3 regions of the Skermanella mucosa genome follow, and region 1 is predicted to be linked to each of the others. Evidence: predicted binding sites of a transcription regulator. Region 1 holds the regulator's gene; each other region holds the start of a gene.
What was found. The regulator LexA, encoded in region 1, represses DNA repair genes until DNA is damaged. The targets are predictions, from matches to a motif close to ATGTTCTANTTTGGTTC.
Positions count from the first base shown of each region.

Region 2: JL100_RS07005 (Y-family DNA polymerase) is a predicted target of LexA. The motif match lies at 1,829-1,845, and genes of this name have one in related genera.
Region 3: JL100_RS16635 (adenosylcobalamin-dependent ribonucleoside-diphosphate reductase) is a predicted target of LexA. The motif match lies at 2,314-2,330, and genes of this name have one in related genera.

Region 1 covers NZ_CP086106.1:2,706,706-2,711,157, reverse strand. The annotation lists gene gyrA (DNA gyrase subunit A) at 1-991, shown strand, start outside; gene coaD (pantetheine-phosphate adenylyltransferase) at 1,064-1,603, shown strand; tRNA gene JL100_RS12325 (tRNA-Lys) at 1,685-1,760, shown strand; gene JL100_RS36525 (hypothetical protein) at 1,801-2,091, opposite strand; partial or broken gene JL100_RS36810 (class I SAM-dependent methyltransferase) at 2,131-2,430, opposite strand; gene lexA (transcriptional repressor LexA) at 2,534-3,253, opposite strand; gene JL100_RS12310 (molybdopterin molybdotransferase MoeA) at 3,385-4,452, opposite strand, start outside.
Region 2 covers NZ_CP086106.1:1,532,382-1,536,833, forward strand. The annotation lists gene JL100_RS06980 (hypothetical protein) at 1-231, opposite strand, end outside; gene JL100_RS06985 (PIN domain-containing protein) at 389-541, opposite strand; gene JL100_RS06990 (hypothetical protein) at 538-840, opposite strand; gene JL100_RS06995 (AbrB/MazE/SpoVT family DNA-binding domain-containing protein) at 1,006-1,221, shown strand; gene JL100_RS07000 (VOC family protein) at 1,321-1,734, shown strand; gene JL100_RS07005 (Y-family DNA polymerase) at 1,895-3,424, shown strand; gene JL100_RS07010 (error-prone DNA polymerase) at 3,421-4,452, shown strand, end outside.
Region 3 covers NZ_CP086106.1:3,611,225-3,615,676, forward strand. The annotation lists gene JL100_RS16620 (YdcF family protein) at 1-407, shown strand, start outside; gene JL100_RS16625 (TrmH family RNA methyltransferase) at 440-1,351, shown strand; gene JL100_RS16630 (lysophospholipid acyltransferase family protein) at 1,430-2,206, shown strand; gene JL100_RS16635 (adenosylcobalamin-dependent ribonucleoside-diphosphate reductase) at 2,462-4,452, shown strand, end outside.

The DNA.
Region 1 (4,452 bases):
CATGCTGTTCTTCTCGTCGCGCGGCATGGTCTACAAGCTGAAGGTCTGGCGCCTGCCGCTCGGCACGCCGCAGGCACGCGGCAAGGCGCTGATCAACCTGCTGCCGCTGGTCGACGGCGAGACGATCTCCACCGTCATGCCCATGCCGGAGGACGAGGCGACCTGGGGCGACCTGTGCGTCTTCTTCGCCACCAGCAAGGGCAACGTCCGCCGCAACAAGCTGTCGGACTTCACCAACATCCGGGCCAACGGCCTGATCGCCATGAAGCTGGAAGAGGAAGGCGAGCGGCTGATCGCGGTGCGGACCGGCACGGTCGACCAGGACGTTCTGCTGGCGACGCGCGGCGGCAAGTGCATCCGCTTCCAGGTCGACGACATCCGGATCTTCAGCGGCCGCACCTCCACGGGCGTCCGCGGCATCCGGCTGGCCGACGGCGACGAGGTGATCGGCATGTCGATGCTGAACCATGTCGACGCCGACGCCGACGAACGCGCCGCCTACCTGCGCCAGGCCAACGCCGAGCGCCGGGCGGCCGGGGAAGAGGCGTCGAGCGACGAGGCGCCCGATCCCGACGCCGAGGTTTCGACCAATATCGCCCTGTCGCCCGAGCGCTATGAGGCGATGCGGCGCAAGGAGGAGTTCATCCTGACCGTCTCCGAGCGCGGATTCGGCAAACGGACCTCCTCCTACGAGTACAGAGTCACCGGTCGGGGCGGCCAGGGCATCTGGAACATCGAGATGAACGAGCGCAATGGCCCGGTCGTCGCGGCTTTCCCCGTCACGGATGATCATCAAGTCATGTTGGTGACGGATGGCGGGCAGATGATCCGAATGCCGATTCACGATGTCCGGATCGCGGGCCGCAAGACCCAGGGCGTCACCCTGTTCCGGGTGGCGCAGGGCGAGCGGGTCGTCTCGGTAGCTTGGCTGACCGAGGAAGCGGAAGCGGAGACCGCTGTTAGCGGGGGCGACGATGCGTCGCCCGAGTAACTGGCGGAGCAATGACGGGTGCAGGGTGCGGCAGGTTCAAGGCCGCCCCGAGGTTAGGGGAAGAAGCGGCAGATGAGCAAACGGATCGGCGTCTATCCCGGGACATTCGACCCGGTCACCAACGGCCACATGGACATCATCCAGCGCGCTTCCCGCGTGATGGACCACCTGATCGTCGGCGTCGCCCGCAACGCCGGAAAAGGCCCTCTTTTCTCCACCGAGGAACGGGTCGCGATGGTCGAGGAAGACATCGCGGCCCTGAAACCGAACGGCACCAAGATCGAGGTGAAGCCGTTCGACAGCCTGCTGATGCACTTCGCCGTGGACATGAACGCTTCGGTGATCATCCGGGGCCTGCGGGCGGTATCGGACTTCGAATACGAGTTCCAGATGGCCGGCATGAACGCCCGCTTGAACCCAAAGGTGGAGACCGTCTTCCTGATGGCGTCCGACCGCCATCAATTCATCTCCTCGCGCTTCGTCAAGGAGATCGGCAGGCTGGGCGGCGACATCACGCATTTCGTCTCGCCCAGGGTCGCCGAACGGCTCACCGCGCGGTTCGCGCTTGACGCAGGCGACCTGACCAAGCGCGTTCAGACCCTCAAGGTCTGACGGGGGAACCGGGGGGCTGGATCAGGGTAAATGCAGGTTGACCGGAAGGGTCCCGGCCCCTATGTTCCGCCCCGACCCTGAGAGCGCGTAGCTCAGCTGGTAGAGCAACTGACTTTTAATCAGTAGGTCCTGGGTTCGAGCCCCAGCGCGCTCACCAAAAAAGCCCCCGGAAACCAACGGTTTCCGGGGGCTTTTTGTCAACCCGCATCAAGCTGCTGCAGCAGAGTTTCGGGCGGTATCGGCCAGTTGGTAAAACAGCGCAGCACCGATCCGTCAAGGACCCGCTCCAGCGACATGTTGCTGACCAATCCGCTTATGACGATGCAATGCTGGTACGTCCGGACCATGTGGCGCGCGCAAAGGTACATCTTGGCCCGTGATGCCGCGAAAGGGCGGATATGGCGGCCTTCCGGCGACAGGCAAAATTCCGCCATGGCCGTGGGAACGCCCGGCCACTCCGGATCGAAGCAGTCATCAAGGACGATCACTCCTTGGCCTGTGAGCAGGGGAGCGAAGTTGTTCAGGTCGTTCAGGACTGAGGGGTGGTCATGGACAGCGTCAAGGTGGAGGAGACGGAGGCTGCCCCGCTTGACCATACCAGGGGGCTCTTTCCGCTGCCGGAGGTCACCGGCGACGCAGACAAGCCTTTTCCCGAGTTCAGGACAGCACCGAAGAATATTCGCTTCGGCCTCGGCCCGTGGAGTCTCCTGGAAGGCATCGAAGCAGAAAACGGTCCCGTCGGCGCGCGCCAGCAATCCAAGCGCGATCGCCGACTTGCCTTTGTAGATCCCAAGCTCGCAGGCGTCGCCTCGCCCAGAGGGGCGCATCGCAGACCAGATTTCAGCCTATAGGTAAACGAAAAAGGGCGGACCGGGCAGCCTCGCAAGGCTTCCCGGTCCGCCCCTCGTGGCAACGGCCTGCCGACCTGCTTCAGTAGCGACGCAGCAGACCCACCAGGCGGCCCTGGACGCGCACCCGGTCGGCACCGAAGATGCGGGTCTCGAAGGCGGGGTTGGCCGGCTCAAGCGCCACCGTCTGGCCCTTGCGCCGGAGGCGCTTCAGGGTCACCTCGTGCTCGTCGATCAGCGCCACCACGATCGTGCCGCTGTCGGCCATCTCGCAACGGTTGATGATGACGGTGTCGCCATCCAGGATGCCGGCCTCGACCATGCTGTCGCCGGCGACTTCCAGAGCGTAATGGTCGCCGGGCGGCAGCATGGTCGCCGGCACGTTGATCATGGCGCTGTTGTCGCGCAGGGCCTCGATCGGCGTACCGGCGGCGATCCGCCCGTACAGAGGAAGCTGGATGGCCTCGGCATCGTTGCTGGCCTCGCGCCCGGCCAGGGCACCGGTGAAGTCGCCCTTGATGACGTTGGGCTGGAACTTTGGGCGTTCGGGCGTGCGCTGCTGCTGGCGAGCAGAGCCCGCTTCAGCCCCTTCCGGCAGCCGGAGAACTTCGAGCGCGCGGGCGCGGTGGGGCAGGCGGCGTATGAACCCGCGTTCCTCCAACCCCGTGATCAGCCGGTGGATACCCGACTTCGACTTGAGACCCAGGGCATCCTTCATCTCGTCGAACGAGGGCGAAACCCCGCCTTCGCCCAGCCGGTCGTTGATGAAGAGCAGAAGCTCGTATTGTTTACGTGTCAGCATCTACGCCCCCTGCGCGCGGGACCAACCGGTCCGGAACAAAACAAAAACATTATTCTATGTTCTAGTTTGGTTCGCGAAAGGCGTCAAGCATTCGCTGAACAATTTTACCCTTGTCCGGCAGGTCCGGTCACCTAAAGACTCAGGATTCCGCCGCCCAGGGAAAGAAATTCTACAGTGTCGCCGGCCGATGCTGCCGGTGCGAAGGGCGGGCGGACCACCAGGCAGTCGGCCCGGGCAAGCACCGTCAGCAAGGAACTATCCTGTGATTCGAAGGGGTTGGCGACCAGTTCGCCGTCCGGGCCGATACTCAGGGATGCCCTCAGATAATCTTCGCGTTGGTCGTTCTGCTTGACCGGGCGGCCAAGCATCGCGGTGCGGCGCGATTCTTCCTCCGCCGGAAGCCCGAGCAGGCGGTGAAGCGCGGGCCGCAGGAACAGGATGGCGCAGACCTGACTCGATACCGGATTGCCGGGCAGGCCGAGCACCGGCACGTCGCCGAGCCGGCCGAACATCAGCGGCTTTCCCGGCCGCATGGCGATCTTGTAAAAATCCAGGTCCATGCCGCGGTCGCCCAGCACGCCCCGCACGAGATCATATTCGCCCGCCGACGCCCCGCCGGAGGTGACCAGGATGTCGGCCCGCTCGGCACCCTTGACGAGCCGGGCCAGCGACTCCGGCGTGTCCAGGGCGACACCCAGGTTGACCGGAATGCCGCCGCACGCCGTGACCAGACCGGCCAGGGCGAAGGCATTCGAGCTGACGATCTGGTCCGGCCCCAGGGGCTCGCCGGGAAGCACGATCTCGTCGCCCGTCGCAAGGATCGCGACGCGGGGGCGACGACGGACGCGGAGCCAGGGCCAGTTCATCGCGGCGGCGAGCCCGATGTCCCGCGCCGTGAGCATGCGTCCAGCCGGTATGCCGACTTCACCCTGCCGGAAATCGATTCCGGCCAGCCGGACATGCCGGTGGCGACCGGCTGGCCGAAGCACCGTGACCGTGGCGCCGTCCGACTCGGTGTCTTCCTGCATGACGACGGCATCAGCCCCCTCGGGCATCGGCGCGCCCGTGAAGATGCGTACCGCCTCTCCTGGACCCACGTTTCCCTTGAAGCCGTTGCCGGCCGGAGCCTCCCCGATGCGGCGGAGCTTCGCGGGGACCTGCGCCACGTCGGCGCAACGCACGGCATAGCCGTCCATCGC
Region 2 (4,452 bases), 1.2 Mb from region 1:
GCGCCGGTCCAGGATGTCCGCCTTGCCTTGGCGGTCCAGCAATTCGCGGCGCTCCTGGCTTTCACGGAGCTGGTCCCGGTACAGCTCTGCCCGTCCCCGGTCGGACGGGTCGATCCGTTCGCCCGGCACAGGGGTGCGGTGGGGAGAAATGACGTTGCGTTCCCCCGGCACCTGGGCCGCCGCCGTGCCGATGGGCAGCAGCAGGGCGGCCATGATGATCAGTTTTCTCATCACAGTCATGTGGGGTGCCGGGGGACACCGGTCCAGGCTGTGGTTCCGCAAGCGTAATGATCGTGGCGCCGGCCTGGGCGACGGCTGAGGGGTTCACTTCACCGTCCGGGCCGGAGAACCAAGCTTCCAACTGATCACGCTTCCGGCCTGTCGGCTTTTACAGGACGCCACGCCGGATCTCGGCGATGGTGAGGCTGGAGACAAACAAATCCTCGTCGAGGCGTTCGGCCATCCAAGCCAGCAGCGATCCCGAGGGAGCCGACTTGATGACATTGCTGATGATGTTGGTATCGAGAAGATAGCGCGTCACAGATCGATCTTGCGGCCGGTTTCCTGGGGGCGCCGCAGATCGAGATCCGCCCCGACCAGCGGTGAGCGGCGCAGGGCTTCCAGAATGCCGCCCTTCCTCGGGGGTTCGCTCCCAAGACCATGGCTGACGATCGATCGGAGCCGGGCCGCCTCCGGTCCGTCGTCGGCGAGACGCTTTGCCAGGGACCGGATGAGATCACGGTCGGCATCATGGCCCAGCACCTCGAAACGGGCCATGCCACGCTGGGCGAGGCGATCCCGATAGTTCCCGATCGCGCGCTTCGGAGACGTGTCGCTCATGCCCAGCCTCCACCGTATGACCTGTAATATGTCCGGCGACAGGCTTCGGTGGAATCATCCCATGCCCGCTCTTGAAGAGCATGGGGTAATTCTGCCGCTGCGCGCCGTCTTGTCCATGGTCGGCAACCGCCTTACGGTCGATCGCTCTTACCCAACGGGAGTCCGATGATCACCAGCAAGCTTAGTCGCAAGGGAAAGACGACCATTCCGAAGCGGGTGCGTACCGCGCTCGGGCTGCGCGAGGGTGACAGGATTGTTTACAATTTTGAAGAAGACCGCGTGATCCTGAGGCGCGCCGTCTCCGAACAGACCGATGATCCTTTGCATGCCTTCGACGAGTGGAATTCGGAGGCGGATCGGCGAGCCTATGCTGGGCTGTAATATTCGGAATGCCGGCATGTCGGACGTCGAGCCGGGACGATCGCGCGGTCCCTGGTTCCTGTCTCCTGTCCAATCACCAAGCCGATGGGGAAGAAGCCGATGCTGTCCCATGTCTATGTCGGGATCACCGATTTCCAGCGCGCCTTCACCTTCTACAGTGCCCTGATGGCGGAACTCGGATATCCGCTGAAGTTCCGCGAGCCCGAGAATTCCTGGGCCGGCTGGATGCCGAAGGCGGGCGGGCGGCCGTTGTTCCTGATCGGCACGCCCTATGACGGACAGCGGGCCGATTCGGGCAACGGGCACATGGTCGCTCTGCTCGCCCCGAGCCGGGAAGCCGTCGATCGGTGCCACGCCATCGCCATGGCCGCCGGAGCGAGGGACGAGGGAAAGCCGGGTCTCCGGCCGCATTATCACCCCGACTACTACGGCGCCTATTTCCGCGATCTCGACGGGAACAAGATCTGCGTCTGCTGCCATGATCCCGTCCCCGGAGCGGACAGGCCGGCTTGACCAGCGCGCCGACCGGCCGGACCGATCCAGGACATACCCCCTCCTGAAGAGCGTAAAATTTTCTCCACCGCCTTGACCTCCTTCCACGTCTGGTGTGTTCTTGTTTTGTTCTGAGCGTGATGGCGCCGCATGGCAAGAGGACTGACGGAGTGGAGTATCGATGGCGCGGCGGGTTCTCTCCCTATGGCTTCCCGGCTTGGCAACCGACCGGCTGGCCCGCCGCAAGCCGGCCCTGCGGGATTTGCCGCTCGTCACCACCCTCGGGGAGCGCGGGCGGGTGATCGTCGCGGCGGTCAATGCCTCGGCAGACTCGGCCGGCATCCAGCCGGGCATGACGCTGGCCGACGCCCGCGCGCTGGAACCCTCCGTCCATCCCGTCGATGCCGATCCTGCCGCCGACGCCCAGGCGCTGGACGGGCTGACGGACTGGTGCGGGCGCTATACGCCGTGGGTCGGGCTGGACGCGCCGGACGGCATCTTCCTCGACATATCCGGGTGCGCGCACCTGTTCGGCGGCGAGCCGGCGCTGCTCCGCGACGTGGTCGGCCGGTTGAAAGGGTTCGGCTATCAGGCCGGGGCGGCGGTCGCCGATTCGGCGGGGGCCGCCTGGGCGGTGGCGCGGCACGGCGGGGAGCGGATCGTTGCCGTGCCGCCGGGGCGCGGGCGGCAGGCGCTGGCCGGGCTGCCGGTGGAAGCGCTGCGCCTGCCGGCCGAGACGGCGGCCGGGCTGCGCCGGGTCGGCATGCGGCGGGTCGGCGACCTCTACGGCATGCCGCGCGCCGCGATCACCACGCGGTTCGGCTTGGTCGTCACCCGGCGGCTCGACCTCGCGCTCGGCGTGTCGCCGGAGCCGATCTCGCCGCGCCGGCCGGTCCCGCCCCACGTCGCGCGCGCCGCCTTCGCCGAGCCGATCTCGACGCCGGAGAACTTGGCGGACGTCACCCGCCGCCTGCTGGACGAGTTGTGCGCCGGGCTGGAGCGGGCGGGCAGGGGAGCCCGGCGGCTGGAGCTCCGCTTCTTCCGGGTGGACGGGCGAGTGGAGCGCTCCACAGTCGGGACCAGCCGGCCGGTGCGGGCTCCCGCCCATCTGGCCCGCCTGTTCGCCGAAAAGCTGGACCGGGTGGCGCCCGGCCCCGGCATCGAGATCATGATCCTTTCCGCCACCGCCGAACCGCTCGGCCCGGAGCAGGTCGAGATGCCGGTCGGCGACTCCCGGCCTGTCTCGGTCACCTCCGGAGACGTGGCCGAGCTGGTGGACCGGCTGGGCAACCGCCTGGGCCTGTCCGGGGTCCGGCGCCTGATGCCGCGCGAGAGCTGGTGGCCGGAGAACGCGGTCGAGGCGGTTCCCGCGTTGTCCGGCCCGTCCCCCGGATCGAAGGATGCCGCCGCCCCCTGGCCGGCGGACCGCGCGCGTCCGCTCCGCCTGCTGCCCCGGCCCGAGGCGATCGACGTGATCGCCCCCGTCCCGGACGACCCGCCCCTGGCGTTCCGCTGGCGGGACGGGATGCACAAGGTCGTCCATGCCGAGGGGCCGGAGCGGCTGGAACCGGAATGGTGGCGCGAACTGGATGAGCTGCGCGACTATTACCGGGTCGAGGACGCGGACGGACAACGCTTCTGGGTCTACCGCGCCGGCCTGTACCAGCCGGGCCGGGCGGCGCGCTGGTATCTCCACGGGTTCTTTCCATGACCCCGCCGGAGTCCGACGATACGACGAGGGAAACCGGGGTCAGACCACCATTTCCCCCGAACGGTGGCATTCCGGGAGAGTCGGCGGGAAATGGTCTGACCCCGGTTTCCAGGCCCAGCCCTGCGGCGGTCTATGCCGAGCTCCAGGTCTCGACCAATTTCAGCTTCCTGCGCGGCGCCTCCCATGCGGAGGAGCTGGCGACGACCGCCGCGGCGCTGGGCCACTCGGCCATCGCGGTGACCGACCGCAACAGCCTTGCCGGGGTGGTGCGTGCCCATGTCGCGGCCAAGGGGGCCGGCATCCGGCTGGTGGTCGGCTGCCGGCTGGACCTGACCGACGGGCCGAGCCTGCTCTGCTTGCCGACCGACCGCGCCGCCTATGGCAGGCTGTCGCGGCTGCTCACCGCCGGGCGGCTGAGGGCGCCCAAGGGCCAGTGCCACCTGACCCGGGCCGACCTGCACGACCATGCCGAGGGCCAGATCCTGATCGCCCTGGCGCCGGACCATCCCGGGCCGGACTTCGCCGACGCGCTGCGCGCCTACCGCGAGCTGTTCCGCAGGCGCCTGCACCTCGCGGCCAGCCACCTGTACCGGGGTGACGACGCGAGGCGTCTCGTCCGGCTCGCGGCGCTGGCGGCCGACGTCCGGGTGCCGCTGGTCGCCACCAACGACGTGCATTACCACGCGCCGCACCGCCGGGTGCTCCAGGACGTGCTGACCTGCATCCGCGAGCACCGCACCGTCCACGACGCCGGCTACCTGCTGGCGGCCAACGCCGAGCGCCACCTGAAGGCGCCGGAGGAGATGGCCCGCCTGTTCCGCCGCCATCCCGACGCCGTCGCCCGCACGGTCGAGATCGCGGAGGCCTGCACCTTCTCCCTGGACGAGCTGCGCTACGAATATCCGGACGAGATCACCACCGGGGGCCGCACCCCGCAGCAGGAGTTGGCCCGCCTGACGGAGATCGGCGCCGCCGAGCGCTATCCCGCCGACCTGCATCCCGGCGGCATCCCGGCCAAGGTCCGGGCC
Region 3 (4,452 bases), 900 kb from region 1:
TCCTGTCACGCGGCCTGGGGCGGACCCTGTTCGTGTCCGGGGTTCACCAGGGCGTCGACCTGAGGGAGATGCTGCGGGCAGCCAAGGTGGAGCCGAGCACCCTGGAATGCTGCATCGTGCTGGGGTACGAGGCCGGGGATACGGTCGGCAACGCGGCTGAGACGGCGGCCTGGATGCAGAGCCGGCATTACGACTCACTGCGCTTGGTGACCTCGAACTACCATATGCGGCGCAGCCTCCTGGAGTTCGGCATAGCGATGCCGCAGGTCGATGTGGTACCGCACCCCGTCGCCCCCGATGCGGTCAAGCTGGCCGATTGGTGGCGCTGGCCGGGAACGCTGGCGCTGATCGTCAACGAATACAACAAATACCTTTACGCCCTGGCGCGCTACTCGCTGCTGGCCTGACGCCGCGCCCTGGGCAGGAAATGATCGGATCCATGCCAAAACCACCCCGCCCCCATCCCCGGCCCGGCAAGCCCGCGGGCGCTCCCCGGTTCAAACCGGCGGGCCGCCGTGCTCCCGGCAGGCCCGCTCCCGAGCTGACCGACCGGCCCGAGCGGCCCGAGGCGCCCCAGGAGAAGCTGCTCCGGATCACCGGACTGCCGGCGGTCTCCGCGCTTTTCCAGCGCAACGGCCGGCTGGTCGAGCGCCTGTTCTTCGACGAGCGGAACGCCGCAGCCGTCGCCGGCTTCTGCCGGGACCTGGCGAAGGCGCGCAAGCCCTACCGTCAGGTCGATGCCGACGAGCTGGCGCGGGTCGCGGGAACCGTCCTGCACGGCGGGGTCGTGGCGGTGACCCGACCCCGTCCCCTCCCCGCGTTCGATCCGGCCGAAGCCTCCCGTTGGGCCGCGGAGGGCAAGCCGCTGCTGATCCTGGACGGCATCGGCAATCCGCACAACCTGGGTGCCATCGTGCGGACGGCGGCGTTCTTCGGGCTGGAGCGGATCGTCATATCCGACCATCCGGCGCAGGCCGGTCCGTCGGAAGCGAGCTACCGGGTCGCCGAGGGCGGCATGGAGCATGTTCGGCTCTACCGCGCGACCGGATTCGCGCGGGTGCTGAAGCAGCTGGCGTCGAGCTACCGGGTGCTGGGAACCGCGCTGGGGCGCGGCGAATCGCTGGATCAGCCCGCCGACCGCCGGCCCACCGCCATCGTGCTCGGCAACGAGGAGGACGGCCTGGGGCGCGAAACCCTGGATGCCTGCGAGGGAGTCGTGACCCTGTCGGGGTCCGGCCGCGTCCAGTCGCTCAACGTCGCCGCCACCGCGGCCATCCTGATCCACGATCTGACGAGGGCGCGACCCTCCGGCCGCCAAGCCGGACTGGCGTCCGGAGCCCGGGCGCGCTAGAAGAGACGCCGCGCCGGATCGCCGGCGCTTTCGACCGCGCCCGATTTCTCCATTCAGCAGGCCCCTTCCAAAACGCCCATGACCGTCGCCCGTTCGCTCCTGTTCAATATCGCGTTCTTCACCTGGACGACGGTGTGCTGCTTCGGCCTGCTGTGGATGCTGCTGCTTCCGCGCCGGCAGATGGTGCATGTGGTGGAGTGGTACCTGCGAACCGTCCATTTCCTGGAACGCTCGATCCTGGGGCTCGACTACGAGGTGCGCGGGCTGGAGAACGTCCCTCGGCACGGTTCGTATATCCTGGCGGCCAAGCATCAGTCGGCCTGGGAGACCATGAAGCTCCACCTGCTGATCGACGACCCGGCGATCATCCTGAAGCGCGAGCTTCTGTTCCTGCCGATCTGGGGCTGGTACGCCGCCAAGGCCCGGATGATCGCGGTGGACCGGAGTGCCCGCGGCCGGGCCATCGCATCGATGGTCGAGGGTGCCGCCCGGATTAAGTCCGAAGGACGGCCGATCGTGATCTTTCCCCAGGGAACCAGGACGGCGGTGGGACGTTACCTGCCCTACCGGATCGGCGTGGCCGTGCTCTACAAGGACCTGGAACTGCCGATCGTGCCGATGGCGCTGAATTCCGGCGTCTATTGGGGCAGGCGCAGTTTCCGGAAGCACAGCGGCCGGGTGGTGGTCGAGTTCCTGCCGCCGATCGAGCCGGGGCTTAGCCGCGAGGCGGCGCTGGCGGAACTGGAAAGCCGGCTCGAGGCGGCGACCGACCGGTTGGTGATGGAGGCGGGCGGCCCTCCTACGGAGAAGCCGGCCAAGCAGGTGCCCCAAGGAGCGCCGGCCCCTGCCCCTTGAACATTTTCGGCCTGTGGAAAACTCTGTGGATGTGCGCGTTGGCGTTGCACCGCGAAGGGCCTCGCGTGCAAGACGGGACGACCTGTCCAAAGCCTAGGCCACAAAACGAACAAAACATGAACGCGCTAGACTTGACCAGAGGGCGCGAAGGCACCAATTTTCGGGACAAGTTCTGATAGATCCGCGAAAATCCTTGTTGACCAAGGAGTTTGGCGCTTTGATCGCGGCCAGGATCCATGGCGGACGGAGATCGGGATGACTTCGGTGGCAGCCATATCCCAGCAGATCTGGGATATGAAATACCGACTGAAAATGCTTGACGGGCAGCCTGTGGACAAAACGGTCAGCGACACTTGGACTCGCGTGGCCAAAGCCCTGGCCGAGCCCGAAAAAGACCCCGCCGCCTGGGTCTCCCGATTCGCCGAAGCGCTCGCCGATTTCCAGTCCCTGCCCGCGGGCCGCATCCTCGCGGGCGCGGGCACCGGACGCAACGTGACGCTGTTCAACTGCTTCGTCATGGGCCAAATCCCCGACGACATGGGCGGTATCTTCGCCCACCTGCGCGAGGCCGCCCTGACCATGCAGCAGGGCGGCGGCATCGGATATGACTTTTCCACCCTGCGCCCCAAGGGCGCCGCGGTGCTGGGCGTGGGAGCCGACGCCTCCGGTCCGTTGTCCTTCATGGACGTCTGGGACGCCATGTGCCGCACCATCATGAGCGCCGGCCACCGCCGAGGCGCCATGATGGCGACGCTGCGCTGCGACCATCCCGACATCGAAGCCTTCATCGAGGCGAAGCGCGAATCGGGACGGCTCAGGATGTTCAACCTGTCGGTGCTGGTGACCGACTCCTTCATGACCGCCGTCCGCCAGGACGACGCTTGGCCGCTGACCTTCAATGGCACCGTGTTCAAGACCGTGCAGGCCCGCGACCTGTGGGACCGCATCATGCGGGCGACCTACGCCTATGCCGAGCCGGGCGTCATCTTCATCGACCGGATCAATCAGTTCAACAATCTATGGTATGTTGAGGATATTTCCGCAACCAACCCCTGCGGGGAGCAGCCGCTGCCTCCTTATGGCGCCTGCCTGCTCGGATCGATAAACCTCGCGGCGCTGGTGCGGCAGCCGTTCACCGAACAGGCGCACCTGGACATGGACCGGTTGGCGGAACTGGTGCCGCTGGCGGTACGCATGATGGACAACGTGGTCGATGCCTCCCGCTTCCCGCTGCCCGAGCAACTGGCGGAGGCGAAGGCGAAGCGGCGGATCGGGCTGGGCGTCACGGGGCTGGCCGACGCCCTGATCCTGTGCCGGGCGCGCTACGGCAGCGAGCAGGCGGTCGCCCTGACGGAGGAATGGCTGGCGGCCCTGCGACGGCACGCCTATCTGGCATCGACCCGGCTTGCCGCCGAGAAGGGCAGCTTCCCGCTGTTCCACGCGGAGAAGTTCCTGGCTGGCGCCAATGCGCTGACGCTCGACGCGGACATACGCGATGCCATCGCGGCCCATGGCCTGCGGAACGCGCTGCTGACCTCGATCGCGCCGACCGGCACGATCTCGGTGTTCGCCGACAACATCTCCTCCGGGATCGAGCCGGTGTTCGCCTACAGCTACGACCGGAACGTGCTGATGCCCGACGGGTCGCGCCGGCAGGAGGAGGTCTCGGACCATGCCTACCGGCTGTTCCGCCAGACTTTCGGGGATCAGGCTCCCCTGCCCGACTACTTCGTCGACGTGCAGTCGCTCAGCCCGGCAGACCATGTGGTGATGCAGGCGGTCGCCCAGAAATATATCGACAGCAGCATCTCCAAGACGATCAACTGCCCCGAGGACCTGTCGTTCGAGGCGTTCAAGGATGTCTATGTCCACGCCTTCGAACTCGGCTGCAAGGGATGCACGACCTACCGCCCGAACGAGGTGACCGGGTCGGTGCTGTCGGTGAAGAAGGCGGAGGTGAAACCGGAGGAGAAAGCCAAGGCTCCGCCGCCTCCCGCCACTCCGCCGATGCAGGACGCGGGCGCGGTGGTCTACATGACCCAGCCGCTCGACCGCCCGGACGTGCTTCCCGGCCAGACATACAAGGTCCGCTGGCCGGAGAGCGACCACGCCCTCTACATCACCCTGAACGACATCATCCAGGACGGCCGGCGGCGGCCGTTCGAGGTGTTCATAAACTCCAAGAACATGGAGCATTACGCCTGGACCGTGGCGCTGACCCGCATGATCAGCGCGGTGTTCCGGCG